2 regions of the Bradyrhizobium sp. NP1 genome follow, and region 2 is predicted to be linked to the other one. Evidence: riboswitches for the same ligand, from Rfam matches in the RefSeq annotation. Region 2 holds a riboswitch; the other holds the start of a gene.
What was found. A riboswitch is a leader RNA that binds a small molecule or an ion and turns the genes downstream of it on or off. The one in region 2 is predicted to bind cobalamin.
Positions count from the first base shown of each region.

Region 1: another riboswitch for cobalamin. It lies ahead of QOU61_RS28380 (DUF1636 family protein); the one in region 2 lies ahead of QOU61_RS20410 (TonB-dependent siderophore receptor).

Region 1 is NZ_CP127385.1:5,834,462-5,842,147, reverse strand. It holds gene bluB (5,6-dimethylbenzimidazole synthase) at 1-569, opposite strand, end outside; gene cobU (bifunctional adenosylcobinamide kinase/adenosylcobinamide-phosphate guanylyltransferase) at 595-1,098, opposite strand; gene cbiB (adenosylcobinamide-phosphate synthase CbiB) at 1,222-2,163, shown strand; gene cobD (threonine-phosphate decarboxylase CobD) at 2,175-3,140, shown strand; gene QOU61_RS28390 (cobyric acid synthase) at 3,145-4,593, opposite strand; gene cobO (cob(I)yrinic acid a,c-diamide adenosyltransferase) at 4,614-5,270, opposite strand; cobalamin riboswitch at 5,308-5,526, shown strand; gene QOU61_RS28380 (DUF1636 family protein) at 5,614-5,988, shown strand; gene cobW (cobalamin biosynthesis protein CobW) at 5,985-7,049, shown strand; gene cobN (cobaltochelatase subunit CobN) at 7,049-7,686, shown strand, end outside.
Region 2 is NZ_CP127385.1:4,241,213-4,248,898, forward strand. It holds gene QOU61_RS20410 (TonB-dependent siderophore receptor) at 1-1,710, opposite strand, end outside; cobalamin riboswitch at 1,959-2,160, opposite strand; gene QOU61_RS20415 (tetratricopeptide repeat protein) at 2,245-3,729, opposite strand; gene QOU61_RS20420 (hypothetical protein) at 3,728-3,913, shown strand; gene QOU61_RS20425 (DMT family transporter) at 3,959-4,858, opposite strand; gene QOU61_RS20430 (vitamin B12-dependent ribonucleotide reductase) at 5,672-7,686, shown strand, end outside.

The sequences.
Region 1 (7,686 bases), 1.6 Mb from region 2:
GGCCGGTCGAATTCGGCTTCGGGATAGCCGATGCAGAGATAGCCGATGAACTTCCAGGAGGCCGGCACCTCCAGGATTTCGTGAATGCGCAAGGGGCTCAGGATCGATACCCAGCCGAGCCCGATTCCTTCGGCGCGTGCCGCGAGCCACATCGAACAGATCGCGCCCGCCACGGAATACTCGACCATCTCCGGCATCGTCGCGCGCCCCAGCCCGTGGCCGATGTCGCCCGCCTTCTCCGCGAACACGGCCAGGTGGGCCGGCGCCTCCGTGAGGCCAGCGAGTTTGAGCGATGCGTAGCGCGCGGCCCTCTCGCCGGAATAGTTGGCAAGCGCATCCGCGTTGCACGCCTTGAAATCATCCAGCACGGCCTGGCGTTTCGCTGCCTGCTCGACGATGACGAAGCGCCAGGGCTGGCTCAGCCCCACCGAAGGCGACAGGCAGGCGATGTCGATCAGGCGCTCCAGCGCGCCAGACGGCAGTGGATCGGCGCGAAACCGCCGGACATCGCGGCGCCACACGAACAGGTCGTGCAATTGCCGGCGAAACGTCTCATCGAAGGTTGTCATCGGGACCGCCATTCGGTTCGCGACACTATTTCACCTTCATGGGCAGTCCGGCCACCATGAATTCGACTTCGTCCGCGACGCCGGCGATCTTCTGGTTCACAATGCCGGCGGCGTCGCGAAAGACCCGCGCCAGCGCGTTGTCGGGCACGATACCGAGGCCGACCTCGTTGCTGACCAGGATGACCGGGCTGCGCTGCCGCGCCAGTGCATCCGCCAAATGTCCGGCTTCGGCTTTCCAGTCGCGCTCCGCATGCAGCAGGTTGGACAGCCACAGCGTCAGGCAATCGACCAGCCGCGCGCCGCCGCCGTCGCTGTCGCTGATCGCCTCGACGAGATCGAGGGGCGCTTCGCGTTCGATCCAGTCGTGGCCGCGCCGCTCGCGATGGGCGGCAATGCGCGCACTCATCTCCGCATCGAGCGCCTCGGCGGTCGCGATATAGATGGGCTTGCCGGGAAAGCCGCGCGCGCGCATCTCCGCGCGCAGGCTCTTGCCCGATCGGGCGCCACCAGTGATGAGGATGACGGCCATGCTGCTCTCCACGTCCGCCAGCACTAACCATCAAATGCGGCGAAGACAAAGCCCAAATCGAAGCGACGGGGGCTTGCGCGCGGGGGGCGTTCTCGCGCATCAGGACATGTGGGAGGCGATGGCGTGGGCTTTGCGGGCGCGATGCTGGTGGCAATGGCGGTGGATGCCCTCATGGGCTGGCCCGCGCCCCTGTTTGCGCGCATCGGCCATCCCGTCACCTGGCTCGGGCGGCTGATCGGCCTTCTCGACGAAAGTTGCAACCGGCCCGCCGACACGCCGGCCATGCGGCGGATCGCGGGCGCAGCAGTGGCCCTGTTTGTCATCGTCGCAGCAGCCGGCCTCGGATGGATCATCCAGACCATGCTTGTTCCGGAATGGAGCGGGATGATCGCGCTCGGCATTCTCGCGTGGCCGTTCGTCGCACTGCGCTCGCTTTACGATCATGTCGCCGCCGTTGCGGAGCCGTTGCGAATGGGCGATCTGGCGGCTGCGCGTGCGGCGGTCGGGCGGATCGTCGGGCGCGACCCGGCGATGCTCGATGAAGCCGGCATCGCGCGGGCCGCGATCGAGAGCCTGGCCGAGAATGCGTCGGATGGCATCGTCGCGCCGCTGTTCTGGGGCGCGCTGTTCGGCTTGCCGGGGATCATCGGCTATAAGGCCATCAACACGCTCGATTCCATGATCGGCCACCGCTCGCCGCGTCACGAGGCCTTCGGCTGGGCCGCGGCTGGAATCGACGACGTCGCGAATTTCGTCCCGGCGCGCCTGACCGGCGCGCTGTTCGCGCTGCTGGGGTCAAATCCGTCCGTCGCGATGGCCTGCATGGTGCGGGACGCGCGGCATCACCGCTCGCCGAATGCCGGCTGGCCCGAAGCGGCGATGGCCGGCGCGCTCGGCATCCGCCTCAGCGGGCCGCGGATCTACCAAGGCCGCATTGCCGATGAGCCCTGGCTCAACGCGGCGGCCCGCGATCCGGTGGCCGGCGATATCGAGCAGGGGCTGAAGCTCTATGTCCGCGCCATGATCGCGCTGGCCGCCGCCCTTGCGGTTTTCGCTCTCGCGTGAAAAACAAGGCCATGCCCGGGCATGGTGGAAATCTCGATCTGGCCTTGCAGCGCTTCGGCGGCCACGCCGACGACTGGATCGATCTGTCGACCGGCATCAACCGGCGGGCTTATCCGCTGCCGGGCTTGAGCACGCACGCCTGGACCGCGCTGCCCTTGCGATCCGACATCGCGCGGCTGCATCGCGCTGCGCGAGAAGCCTATGGAACGCAGGCGCCGGTTCTGGCGGTGAGCGGCGCACAGAGCGCGATCCAGTTGCTGCCGGGGATCGCGCCGCGCGGCCGCGCGCGGGTGCTGTCGCCGACCTATGGCGAGTTCTCGCACGCGTTCTCGGTCGCCGGCTGGGACGTAGACGAGGTTTCCGATCTCGCCGCGCTCGCGGGCGCCGATCTTGCCGTTGTCGTCAATCCCAACAATCCCGATGGGCGGCGCCATGCGCCGGATGAATTGCTGGCGCTGGCTTCACGCGTCGGCCGGCTCGTGGTCGATGAGAGCTTTGCGGACCCGACGCCGGACTTGTCGCTGGCGCGCGAAGCCGGACGGCCCGGCCTCCTCGTCCTGCGTTCGTTCGGCAAGTTCTATGGGCTCGCTGGTTTGCGGCTTGGCTTCGTGCTCGGCAGCGCAGCCGATATCGCGTCGCTCTCGGCCATGGCCGGCCCGTGGCCGGTGTCGGGGCCGGCGATCGAGGTCGGCTGTCGCGCGCTGCTTGATCGCGGCTGGGCCGCGGCAACGACCGCTCGCCTGCAACGCGAATGCGTCAGGCTCGATACGATCGCGCTGTCGCGAGGGTGGGCGCTGGTCGGCGGCACGTCGCTGTTCCGCCTCTATCACACCGGTGATGCGGCCGCCGCGCAGGCTCAGCTTGCACGCGCACATATCTGGTCGCGGATCTTCGAGAAAAATCCGGCCTGGCTGCGGCTTGGCTTGCCGGGCAACGAGACCGAGTGGGAGCGCGTTGCCGCGGCGCTCGCAGCCTGATGGGTTAGCGGGCGAGGGCCAGGAGGCCTTCGACGTCGAGATGCGCCTCGACGTGATCGGCGAGCGCATCGAGCGCGCCTTCGACCTTGTCGCGAAAGTGCAGGTCGGATGCAGGAATCCCGAGCTGCGCCAGAAAGGCCTTGCGGAACGCATCCGAACCAAACAGCCCGTGCAGGTAGCTGCCATGCACGCGGCTATCGCCCGACATCGCGCCTTCCGGCGTGCCGTCGAGAATGGCAAAGGGCCGGGCGCGATCCGCCCCGTCGGTGCGTCCGATATGGATTTCATAGGCTTCGATTGGCAGCCGGGTCGGGGCGTGAACGGCCGCAACACGGGTCAGCGTCTTCTGCGGCGTCATGACAGTCGTCACATCGAGCAGGCCGAGGCCTTGCGTTTCGCCCGCCGGCCCTTCGATCCCTTCGGGATCGGCGACGCTGTGTCCCAGCATCTGGTAGCCGCCGCACAGGCCGAGCACATGGCCGCCGCGGCGATGATGGGCAATGAGATCGATGTCCCAGCCTTGTTTGCGCAGGAAGGCGAGATCGCCGCGCGTCGACTTCGTGCCCGGCAGGATGACCAGTTTCGCATCACCCGGGATCGCTTCGCCCGGCCGCACCATCACGAGGTCGACCTCGGGTTCGAGCTTGAGCGGATCGAGGTCGTCGAAATTCGCGATCCGCGACAGCGCCAGAAAAGCAATCCTGCATTTGCCGGGCTTGGTCGCGCCTGACAGCCCCAGCGCGTCCTCGGCCGGCAGCTCGGCGGCACGGGCGAAATACGGCAGCACGCCAAATCCGCGCCAGCCGGTGCGCGCTTCGATCGCCCGATAGCCGTCGTCGAACAGCGCCGGATCGCCGCGGAACTTGTTGATGATGAAGCCTTCGATCATCGCGGCGTCATCGGGGTCGATCACAGCCTTGATGCCGACGAGCTGCGCGATGACGCCGCCGCGATCGATGTCGCCGACCAGGATGACAGGCACATCCGCCTTGCGCGCAAAGCCCATATTGGCGATATCGGCCTTGCGCAGGTTGATTTCCGCGGCGCTGCCGGCGCCTTCGACGAGCACCAGGTCGGCGCGATCCTTCAGGCGCTGGAAGCTTTCCAGGACAGGCGCCATCAGCGACGGCTTCATGGCCGCATAGTCGCGCGCGCGCAGTGTCGCGACGCGGCGTCCCTGCACGATGACCTGCGAGCCGACATCGGTTTCGGGCTTCAGCAGCACCGGATTCATGTCGGTGTGCGGCTCGGCGCCTGCGGCGAGCGCCTGCAGCGCCTGGGCGCGCCCGATCTCGCCGCCGTCGACCGTGACCGCCGCGTTGTTCGACATGTTCTGCGGCTTGAACGGAAGCACGCTTTTGCCCCGGCGCGTCGCGGCGCGGGCAAGGCCGGCGACGACCAGCGACTTGCCGACATCGGAGCCTGCGCCCTGGATCATCAATGCGCGCGCCATCGCGAGCGTCGCCTTCCTGTTCAGAATTCGACGCCGGGCTGCGCCTTGATGCCGGAGCGGAACGGATGCTTCACCAGCGTCATCTCGGTGACGAGATCGGCCGCGTCGATCAGTTCCTGCTTGGCGTTGCGGCCGGTGAGGACGACATGCGTCATCGCCGGCTTTTCGTTCTTCAGGAATTCAACCACTTCGCTGACATCGAGGTAATCGTAGCGGAGCGCAATGTTGATCTCGTCGAGCACGACCATGCGCAAGGTGGGATCGGCGATCAATTGCTTGGCCTTTTCCCAACCGGCTCGGGCGGCCGCGATGTCGCGGGCGCGGTCCTGCGTTTCCCAGGTAAAACCTTCGCCCATGGCGTGGAACTGACACAGGTCGGCGAAATGTCCGGTCAAGAGGCGCCGCTCGCCGGTATCCCATGCTCCCTTGATGAACTGCACGACCGCGCACGGGAAGCCGTGCGCCACGCAGCGCAGGATCATGCCGAAGGCTGAGGAGGATTTTCCCTTTCCCGCGCCGGTGTGAACGATGATCAGTCCCTTTTCGCCGCTCTTGGTCGCCATCATGCGGTCGCGGGCGGCCTTTTTCTTCGCCATCCGTTCGGCGTGATGCGCGTCGAGCGACGTGTCGGAGACGAGCGTTCCTTCGTTCCCGGCGGTATCCGATTCGGAGACCATTGACGCTCCTTTGGCTTGACAAGTTCCGGCCCAGGGCAAATGGTGGGCCGACGTTGGTTCCTGTCCTACGACAGGCGAAGAGGGAATGCGATAGGGGTTGAGTCCTTCAATCTCAAGCCCGAAAAGCAGCCGCCCCCGCGACCGTGACCGGAGAGATGCCCTTGAAGCCACTGACCCCATGGGGTCGGGAAGGCGGGTGTCGAAGGGGAAACCCTGCTCCGCAAGCCGGGAGACCTGCCAGCGCAACGATCGAGACCGGCGGACGGGGTGTTCCGCGACGGGGAAGCGGATTCCTTTGGGTCCGCGTGCCTCATCGCCTCCGCCTGTTGTCAAAGGAAGGGCGATGACCGTCACGCTTCACGTCTGCATCACTTGCCGCGCCGGCGAAACGATTCCCGAAGGACAGCCCACGCCGGGCGCGCGCCTGCGCGACGCCATTGTCGAGGCCGGCGTGCCATCCGGCGTTCACCTGGTGCCGGTCGAATGCCTGTCCGCCTGCAGCCAGGGCTGCTCGGTCGCGCTCAGCGCGCCGGGCCGCTGGTCCTATGTCTATGGCCGCTTGTCTGCCGTCAACGCGCCTGACGTCGTCGCGGGTGCGGCGGCCTATGCGGCCGCGCCCGACGGCATCGTGCCCTGGCGCACGCGCCCCGAAATCTTCCGCAAGCAATCGCTTGCCCGCATCCCGCCCATACCTGCCCTGCCGGAGGCCGCCGAGTGAATTCCCTTGCCAAGGTTCCAGTGACCGTCATCACCGGCTTTCTCGGGTCGGGCAAGACCACGCTGATCCGTCATCTGATCGCCAATGCCAACGGCCGCAAGCTCGCGGTGCTCGTCAACGAGTTCGGCAGCGTCGGCGTCGACGGCGAGATTCTGAAATCCTGCGCCGATGCCGATTGCCCGGCCGAGAACATCATCGAGCTCGCCAATGGCTGCATCTGCTGCACGGTGGCCGACGATTTCATTCCGGCGATCGAGCAGCTCCTCTCGCGCCGCGTGAAGCCCGATCACATCCTGATCGAGACCTCGGGCCTTGCGCTGCCCAAGCCGTTGTTGAAGGCGTTCGACTGGCCGGACATCCGCTCACGCATCACGGTCGACGGCGTGATCGCGCTGGCCGACGCGGAGGCCGTGGCGGCGGGACGCTTTGCGCCCGATCCCGATGCGGTCGAAGCGCAGCGCGCGGCCGACGACAATCTCGATCACGAGACGCCGCTGTCCGAAGTGTTCGAGGATCAGATCGCATGCGCTGATATCGTGCTGCTCACCAAGACCGATCTGACGGACGAAGCCGGGCTCGAAGCGGCGAGAGCGGCGATCTCAGCGGAGATGCCGCGCGCGGTTCCGATGCTGCCCATCGTCGACGGCGCGATCGACACGCGGGTGATCCTCGGCCTTGAAGCCGCGGCGGAGGATGATCTCGCCGCACGCCCCTCGCATCACGACGGCGAGGAGGAGCATGAGCACGACGATTTCAATTCCGTGGTCGTCGAGCTTGGCGAGGTCGGCGATGTCGATGCGTTGGTCGGTGCCATTCAGCGCCTGGCGCGCGAGCAGAACGTGCTGCGCGCCAAAGGCTATATCGCTATCGCGGGCAAGCCGATGCGGCTGCTGGTGCAGGCGGTCGGCGAGCGCGTGCGGCATCAGTTCGACAAGCCCTGGGGCGCGCGGTCGCGGCGCTCAAGGCTGGTTCTGATCGGCGAGCGTGCCGATATCGATGCGCCGGAAATCAGGAGGGCGCTCGAGACGTCTGGATTTGCGATTGCGGGATTTGCCACCTGATGCATGTCGTCTTTCGCGAGAGCCGCGGGCTTGAGGAGACCGCGACGCCAAGGGATCTCGGCCAGGACCCGGCCGAGCTCGTGGCGCTCTCGTTTTCCGACAGCGATCTCGCCGTCTTTGCCGCCGGCTGGCGGCGCGGCCGAGCCAGTCTGCCCTCGCTGCGGCTCGCCAACCTCGCGGACCTCCGCCATCCGCTGTCGGTCGACACCTATATCGAGCGGACGTTGTCGCATGCGCGCGGCGTGCTGGTGCGCCTGATCGGCGGCGAGTCCTACTGGCAGTATGGTCTGGCCGCGCTGCATGAGCTCGCGAAACAACGCAACATCGCGCTGGCCGTGCTCCCTGCCGACGGCCGCGACGATTTTCGCCTCGACGCACTCTCGACGCTTCCGGTCTCGACGCTGCGCCGGCTGAAAGCGCTGTGCGACAAGGGCGGTGCCACGGCCGCGCAGGCCGCGATCGCGCAGCTCGCGCTGGCGGCGGGCCTTTATGCGGGACCGGTGATCGGCGAAATCGATATTCCCCAAACGGGTTTCTACGATCCGCAGCGGGGCGTGCTCGCCGCATTACCCGATTGCGGCGAACGCCCGTTCGCGCTCGTCACCTTCTACAGGTCGTATCTCGCCGCCGCCGACAC
Region 2 (7,686 bases):
GTACTTGATACCGACCTCCTTCTGGTCGCCGGTTACGGGAATGAAGGCACGACCGAAAAAGTCCGTTCCAGAGGTCGGCGTAAAGGTCTGCGAATAGCTCGCATAGGGCGCAACGCCGTTGCTGAAATTGTAGATCAGGCCGCCGTTGTAGGTGAGGCCATGATCGGGCTGCAGCGTCCATGGCGGGTTGGAGAGCACGCCGGTCGTCGTGTTGAGCGTGCGCGTCTTCTGGTCCTGCTCAAGGTTGTCATAACGCACACCGGCGAGGACCGACAGGCGGCCGATCTCGGTGCGGTCCTGGATGTAAGTGCCGAACTGGCGCTGATCCTGGTAGCGGTTCGTGGTGATGATCGGGGTCGGCACCGGCGTTCCGTAGGCCGGGCTATAGAAATTGAAGTTGGTGGCGGCCGCCGTGCCCGTCCCCTGGTAGTTGGGCACGGCCGAATAATCGACGCCGAACAGCACGTGATGGCGCAACATCCCGTTATCGAAATCCGCCTTGAGACGGTTGTCGATCTGATACATGTCGATCTGGAAGGTCTGGTTGGCGGCCATCCGCGCAGTGGTCGTGGTGCTTGCCGACGCCCTGCTCTGCACCTCGTTCAAATTGATGTCGATATTCTGGTAATAGAAGTTCTGCTGGAACGAGAAGACCTCGTTCATCTGGTGCTTGAACTCGTAGCCGATGCGGGCCTGCTGCACGGATGTGTCGTGAAAGCCGGGCTCGCCGAGGAAGAGATTGCGCGAGATGAACTGACCGGTCGGGCCCGGCACGACTGCCCCCTGATAGGGCAGCGGCTGCAGCACGGTGACGTGGGGATCGTACTGATAGGCCGCGAGGATCGTCAGGCTGGTGTCCTCGTTGCGCCAGGTGAAGGACGGCGCGAAATAGGCGCGCTCGTTCCGGGTGAAATCGATTTCGCCGTCGCCGAACCTGCCGACGCCGACCACGCGATAGAGCAGCGAACGATCCGACGTGACCGGACCGCCGACGTCGAACGCGCCTTCCATCGTGTTGCGCAGGCCGAACCGTAGCAGCGCCTCGCCGAACGCCTGGTCGGTGGGCCGCTTGCTGGTGATGTCCCAGAGGCCGCCGGGACTGCCCTGCCCGTACAGCGTCGCCGCCGGTCCCTTCAGCACGTCGATGCGCTCGAACCCATAAGGCTCCAGCCCGTAATTGTTGACGTTGAGCCTGAGCCCGTCGAGGAATTGCAGCGCCTGAAATCCCCGGATCGACACGAAGTCGCGCGTGAACTGGCCCTCGCGGAAATAGCTGCTGACGCCCGCGGTATATTGCAGCGCCTCGCGCACGCTCTGGGCGTCGCGGTCGGCGATCTCCTGTTGCGTCACCGTCGAGACCGAGCGCGGCAGCTGGAGAATGGGTGTTGCGACCTTGGCGCCGGCCGTGGTGGTTTGCGCGAAATAACCTTCAATGCCGTCACGTGGCAGGCTCGCGGCATTTTCGGCTGGCGCGATCGGCGCGGGATTGGCGTGCGAGCGTGCCGCCCTCGCCGTCCGCCGCGCCGCATTGCGCGGCCTTGCGCCGGGATCGGCCGCGGAACGCGGCGTGGCCTGCCCCGGCTGCACGACAACAGGCGGCAGCGTCGGATCGGGCCGGGCCTGCTGAGCTTCGGCCGACCCGCCCGCCGCGATCGCGCCGATCAGTGCGACCGCAACCGCGGTCCCAACCCGTGAAAAATCTCCACCCACACAACTTGAATGAATTCGCAACAAAACAACCCCCATCGCGCGAATGACGGTGAACACGCACGCCCCTATGGGCGCGCGCATCACCGCGCACGACGCCGGCACGGCCTACGGCAGCTCTTTCAATGGCAAAACCGAACGGACCCCACGGCAACGTGACACGTCACCGCGACAAACCCTCCACGAGAGCGCCCGAAGGTCTCTCAAGCTGAAGAGTTTCGCTTCGGCTCACCCCGTCCGATGCGTCTCGCCCGTGACCACGACTGACGGCAGGTCTCCTGGCTCGCGGGTCACCGCCTCGTGGTCGCCTTCCCAGATCCAAGGGGATCCAGTGGCCAATGACACGAGGCTCGCCGCTTACAGTTGCGGGGGCAGCTGCGGCGTTGGGAAAATTCCCGCACCGCATTCCCTTTTCATCTCGAAAAAACGAGAACCGTCGAGGATCACCCTAGGTTTGCGAAGCGCTCACTGTCAAGCAGCGCGACAGTCGCGCTTGTGCGCAGCACCTGGTGCTGTGGCGAAATGTCCCGTCGCCCGCTACTCCTTGGATGCGCTGGCTTCCTTCGGCGCCGCTGCCGCCTTCGCCTGCTCGGCATGCACGAGGTTTTCGCCGGCGACCTCGTTCTTGGCGTCGGCCAGCGTCGCGGCGCGAAACTCGGCGATGGCCTCGTCGAGCTTGCCCTCGTCGCGAAAGACCAGGCCGAGATTGTTGTGCGCCCAGCTATAGGTGGGATCGATCGAGATCGCCTCGCGGTATTCCGCGATCGCCGGATTGACGTCGCCGCCGGCACCGGCCTTGTCCTTGAGCACGTCGCCGACGCTGACATGCAGCGTCGCGACCTGCCTCTTGTCCTTGGTGCTTTCGAGCGCGGCGCGGTATTCGGCCAGCGCGCCGTCGAGATCGCGCTGCCTGCGTAGCGCCGCGGCGAGATTCCAGTGGGCGTGGACATATTTCGGATCGAGCAGCAGCGCCTTGTGGTATTCGGCGATCGCGGCGACAACCTCGTTGCGGCGCGCCAGCGCAATGCCAAGATTGTTGTAGGGCAGCGGATAGCGCGGATCGACCGCGATGGCCTGGCGATAGGCGTCGACGGCGCCGTCAAGGTTGCCGTGGGGGCCCGCCTTCTCGGCGAGCGCGACGCCGATATTGTTGTAGGCGGTGGCCGAGCGCGGATTGATGCCCAGCACGCGGCGGAACTGCACCATGGCGTCGTCGAACCGGCCCTGGCGCTGCAAGGCGAGGCCCAGCTGGTTGTGCGGCTGCGGATTGCTCCAGTTCAGGCTGATCGCCTTGCGGTACATGCCTTCGGCCTGCGCGAACTCGCCGCGATCGAGCAGGTCGTTGCCCTTGAGCATGTAGGCCCATTGCACGTTGACGTCGTTTTCCTCGAAGCGGGCGATGATGTCGTCGGCCCTCATCAGGCTCTGCTGCCGGTGATCGCGGAACAGCACGACCGCGTTCACGGAGGGCTTGATCGTTTCCATGATGGCGGGCGCGGCCTTCATCATCAGTTCGTCCGGATTGTCGGACTCGAATCCGCTGGAGAACACCTGCCTGCCGTCGACCCGCACGCGCAGTGCGTATTTTTCACGGAAAACCAGCTCGCCCGAGATCGCAGCGCCATTGCGGTAATGCAGCACGCTGCGGATCGAGGACACGATGGCGTTGAGCGACAGCCCGATGGTCGGCACGACGAAATCGGGCATCTCGTCGCGCGCATAGATGTTGAGGTCGAGGTTGGAGTTGAAGTTCGCCTTGTCGGAGAGCGCGATGCTGTTGTTGACGCTGCCATAGCCGTTGATCGCGTCGCGCAGGCGGTGGCTCGCCACTTCCGGCGTGTAGCCGGCCTCCGCCAGCGCGGCAGGCACCGAGATCGGCTCGATGGTGACGACGTCGCGGGCAAGATCCCGCACGATCAGCCCGCAGATCACGGCGGCAACCGCGATCCAGGTCAGCGCCAGCAGGTTGCTGATCGTGGCAAATTGCGCGATCCAGCCGAGCATCGCGACGAAGCGCGACATGAAATTCGACCACCGGGAAGCTGCTTCCGCCATCGCCGGTCTCCGCCGGTTGCAACGGGTTTATACTGCAATCCTAGAGCATGATCCGGAAAGTGTGCAGCGGTTTTCCGAAAAGATCATGCTCAATCAAAAATGCTCGGCGCCGCTGCGCGAGCTTACGGTAGCAGACACCCCTTGCGTGTGAAGCAGCCCACATCACCGCCGCGGAATTGAGCGGGAACCTCGGCCCTCAGCGGATCGCGAGCGCGACGCCGGCGAGCGTGAAGACCAGCGCGGCGATCTGGACCACGCCCAGCGGCTCGTGCAGCGTGACCGCGGAGGCCACGACGCCGATCACCGGCACCGCCATGGTGCCGATCGCGGCCACCGATGCCGGCAGCCGGGCGAGCGCCGCAAACCAGCTCACAAAGCAGATGCAGAACTGCACCACGACGGCATAGATCAGGAGCACCCAGCCGAGCGGGGTCACCGCGTTCCACTGCGGGTGCTCGATGATCGGCCCGATGATCGCAACCGGCAGGCAGCCGAGCCCGACCTGCCAGGCGGCGGCGGGAAGCGGCGACAGCTTGATCGGCAGCTTCTTGGAAAGCACCGTGCCGAACGCAAAGCCGATCGCCCCGCAAAGGGCCAGGATCGTGCCGGGCAGTTTCGCCTGGTTGGCCGAGATGCCGCTGCCGCCCATGATGACGGCAAGCCCGGTGAGGGCCATCAGGAGCGCGATGGTGCGCGCGAGCGTCGGCCGCTCGCCCAGCACAGGCCAGGCGATCAGCGCCGCCCAGACCGGCATGGTGTAGGCGATCAGCGCGGCCTCGCTCGCCGGCAGCCAGAGCAGCGCGAGCCCCACCAGCACCATCCAGGCGGTGACATTGAGGAGGGCCGCCAGCAGCAGCCGCGGCCAGACCTCGGCCGGCACCTTCAGGCTCTCGCCGCGCACGAGTGCCAGCAGCGCAAGCAGTGCGGCACCCGCAGCGCCCGTCCCGCCGCGCAGCGTCAGCGGCGGCACCTCGCCGATCAGAAACTTGGTGACGGGCCAGTTCAAGCCCCAGCCGATCGAGGTGATGGCGAGGAAGATCAGGCCGGCGGGCGCAAGCCGCGCCCGCTGCGACGGTGCCTTTGATGATTCTGTCATGAAGCCGGCAGTCGGGGTGGAATCAGGGGCACATTGCCGGGTCGTGGCGGCCTGCACCACGCACGCACCGGTATAGCAGCCCCCAGCATGCCCGTAGGCCTACGTGAGTCTCCCCGGCGCAAGGCGGAAACGGCGAATAAAAGCTGGCCTGTGAACAGCGGGGCGAAGCTCTGATCCACACCGCCGCGCGAATTTTTTCCGCTTCCGAATCTCTGAGGACTCACTGATACTTGAGCCCATCACAGGCGCGGCATTGCCCCCTGTTATCCCACCCTTTCCACCATATTTAGTGTTTGATTCAGAAACTCGTACTAGTTCTTGACGGGCGTAACGGAGATGTCCTAGCTTTCCCTCTGTTCGGCGCGAGTGTGTTTGGGTCCCGCCGGTCGCTCCCAAAAGGGTTCCAGATTAACCACTCCGCTGGCCGGACAAGGCCTCGGGTGAAGGGCGTGTCTGCCCAAAATCCAGGGATTTTCGGGGCGCCAAAATGGGCCGAACGGCCCGCTCGGGGAAGGGCCGGAACCGGCCCGACTTCGTGTGTCGCGTGACGCGTTGGGGCGTTGAACGCATGGCCTGATTTGCCCGCGAGGAAACTTGGGGCGCGTGGCGATCAGGGCGTGCCGGACCGAAGGGCGATGCCTGCATCGCCCTCACGTCCAGAGAAACAGGGCCGGAACCACCGGCTTTTGGAACCGCGGAGGCTTCGAAGCCGCTTGAGGGCGCCTGCCCTTTTGGGTTCGAGGGTTTCGCTCAAGGGAACAACAGCCGGGGCGCGGGTAGGCGTTCTGGCCAAAAAAGAGACGGGGCACGACTATGCGAATCGAACGACGCCACACCAAAGCCGGCCAATCACCCTATGCCGGCATCGATTTCAGATTGACGACATCGGAGATCCGCAACCCCGACGGCTCGGTGGTGTTTCGCGCTGAAAACGTCGAGATCCCCGAGGTCTGGTCGCAGGTCGCCTCCGACGTGCTGGCCCAGAAATACTTCCGCAAAGCCGGCGTCGCCGCCAGGCTGAAGAAAGTCGAGGAGGAGACGGTCCCCTCCTTCCTGTGGCGCGCGGTGCCGGACGCCGAGGCGCTGAGCCTGCTGCCCGAGAAGGAACGCTATGTCGGCGAGACCTCGGCCAAGCAGGTGTTCGATCGCCTTGCCGGCTGCTGGACCTATTGGGGCTGGAAGGGCGGCTATTTCTCTTCGGAAGAAGACGCGCAGGCCTTCTTCGACGAGCTGCGCTACATGCTGGCGAAGCAAATGGTGGCGCCGAACTCGCCGCAATGGTTCAACACCGGGCTGCACTGGGCCTATGGCGTCGACGGCCCCGGCCAGGGCCACTATTACGTCGACTGGAAGACCGGCAAGCTGACGAAATCCAAGTCGGCCTATGAGCATCCGCAGCCGCACGCCTGCTTCATCCAGGGCATCGAGGACGACCTCGTCAACGAGGGCGGCATCATGGACCTCTGGGTGCGCGAGGCGCGCCTGTTCAAATATGGCTCCGGCACCGGCTCGAACTTCTCGCGCCTGCGCGGCGAAGGCGAGCGCCTGTCCGGCGGTGGCCGCTCGTCGGGCCTGATGAGCTTCCTCAAGATCGGCGACCGCGCCGCCGGCGCGATCAAGTCGGGCGGCACCACGCGCCGCGCCGCCAAGATGGTCGTGGTCGACGTCGATCACCCCGACATCGAGACCTATATCGACTGGAAGGTGAAGGAGGAGCAGAAGGTCGCAGCGCTCGTGACCGGCTCCAAGATCAACCAGAAGCACCTCAAGGCCGTGATGAAGGCCTGCGTCAACTGCGAGGGTTCTGGCGACGACTGCTTCGATCCCGAGAAGAACCCGGCGCTCCGCCGCGAGATCAAGCTGGCGCGCCGCTCGCTGGTGCCCGACAACTACATCAAGCGGGTGATCCAGTTCGCCAAGCAGGGCTACAAGGACATCCAGTTCGACATCTACGACACCGACTGGGATTCGGAAGCCTACCTCACGGTGTCAGGCCAGAACTCCAACAACTCGGTCTCGCTGAAGGACGACTTCCTGCGCGCGGTGGAGACCGACGGCGAGTGGAGCCTGATCGGCCGCACCACCAAGAAGGTGACGAAGACGCTGAAGGCCCGCGACCTCTGGGAGAAGATCGGCTACGCCGCCTGGGCGTCCGCCGATCCGGGCCTGCACTTCAACACCACGATGAACGACTGGCACACCTGCAAGGCGTCCGGCGACATCCGCGCGTCCAATCCGTGCTCGGAATACATGTTCCTGGACGACACGGCGTGCAATCTGGCCTCTGCCAACCTGCTGACCTTCTACGACACCACGACCAAGCACTTCGACGTGGAGTCCTACGAGCATCTCTGCCGGCTGTGGACGCTGGTGCTCGAGATCTCCGTGATGATGGCGCAGTTCCCCTCCAAGGCGATCGCCGAGCTCTCCTACGAGTTCCGCACGCTGGGGCTCGGCTTTGCCAATATCGGCGGCCTCTTGATGACCATGGGGCTTCCTTACGACAGCAAGGAAGGCCGCGCGCTCTGCGGCACGCTGACCTCGATCATGACCGGCATCGCCTACAAGACCTCGGCCGAGATGGCGGCTGAACTGGGCACCTTCCCCGGCTACAAGAAGAACGCGGCGCACATGCTGCGGGTGATCCGCAACCACCGCCGCGCCGCGCACGGCCAGGCCTCCGGCTACGAGGCGCTGTCCGTCAACCCGGTGCCGCTCGACCACGCCTCCTGCCCGCAACCCGCCCTCGTCGCGCATGCGACCAAGGCCTGGGACGAGGCGCTGGAGCTTGGCGAGAAGAACGGCTACCGCAACGCGCAGACCACGGT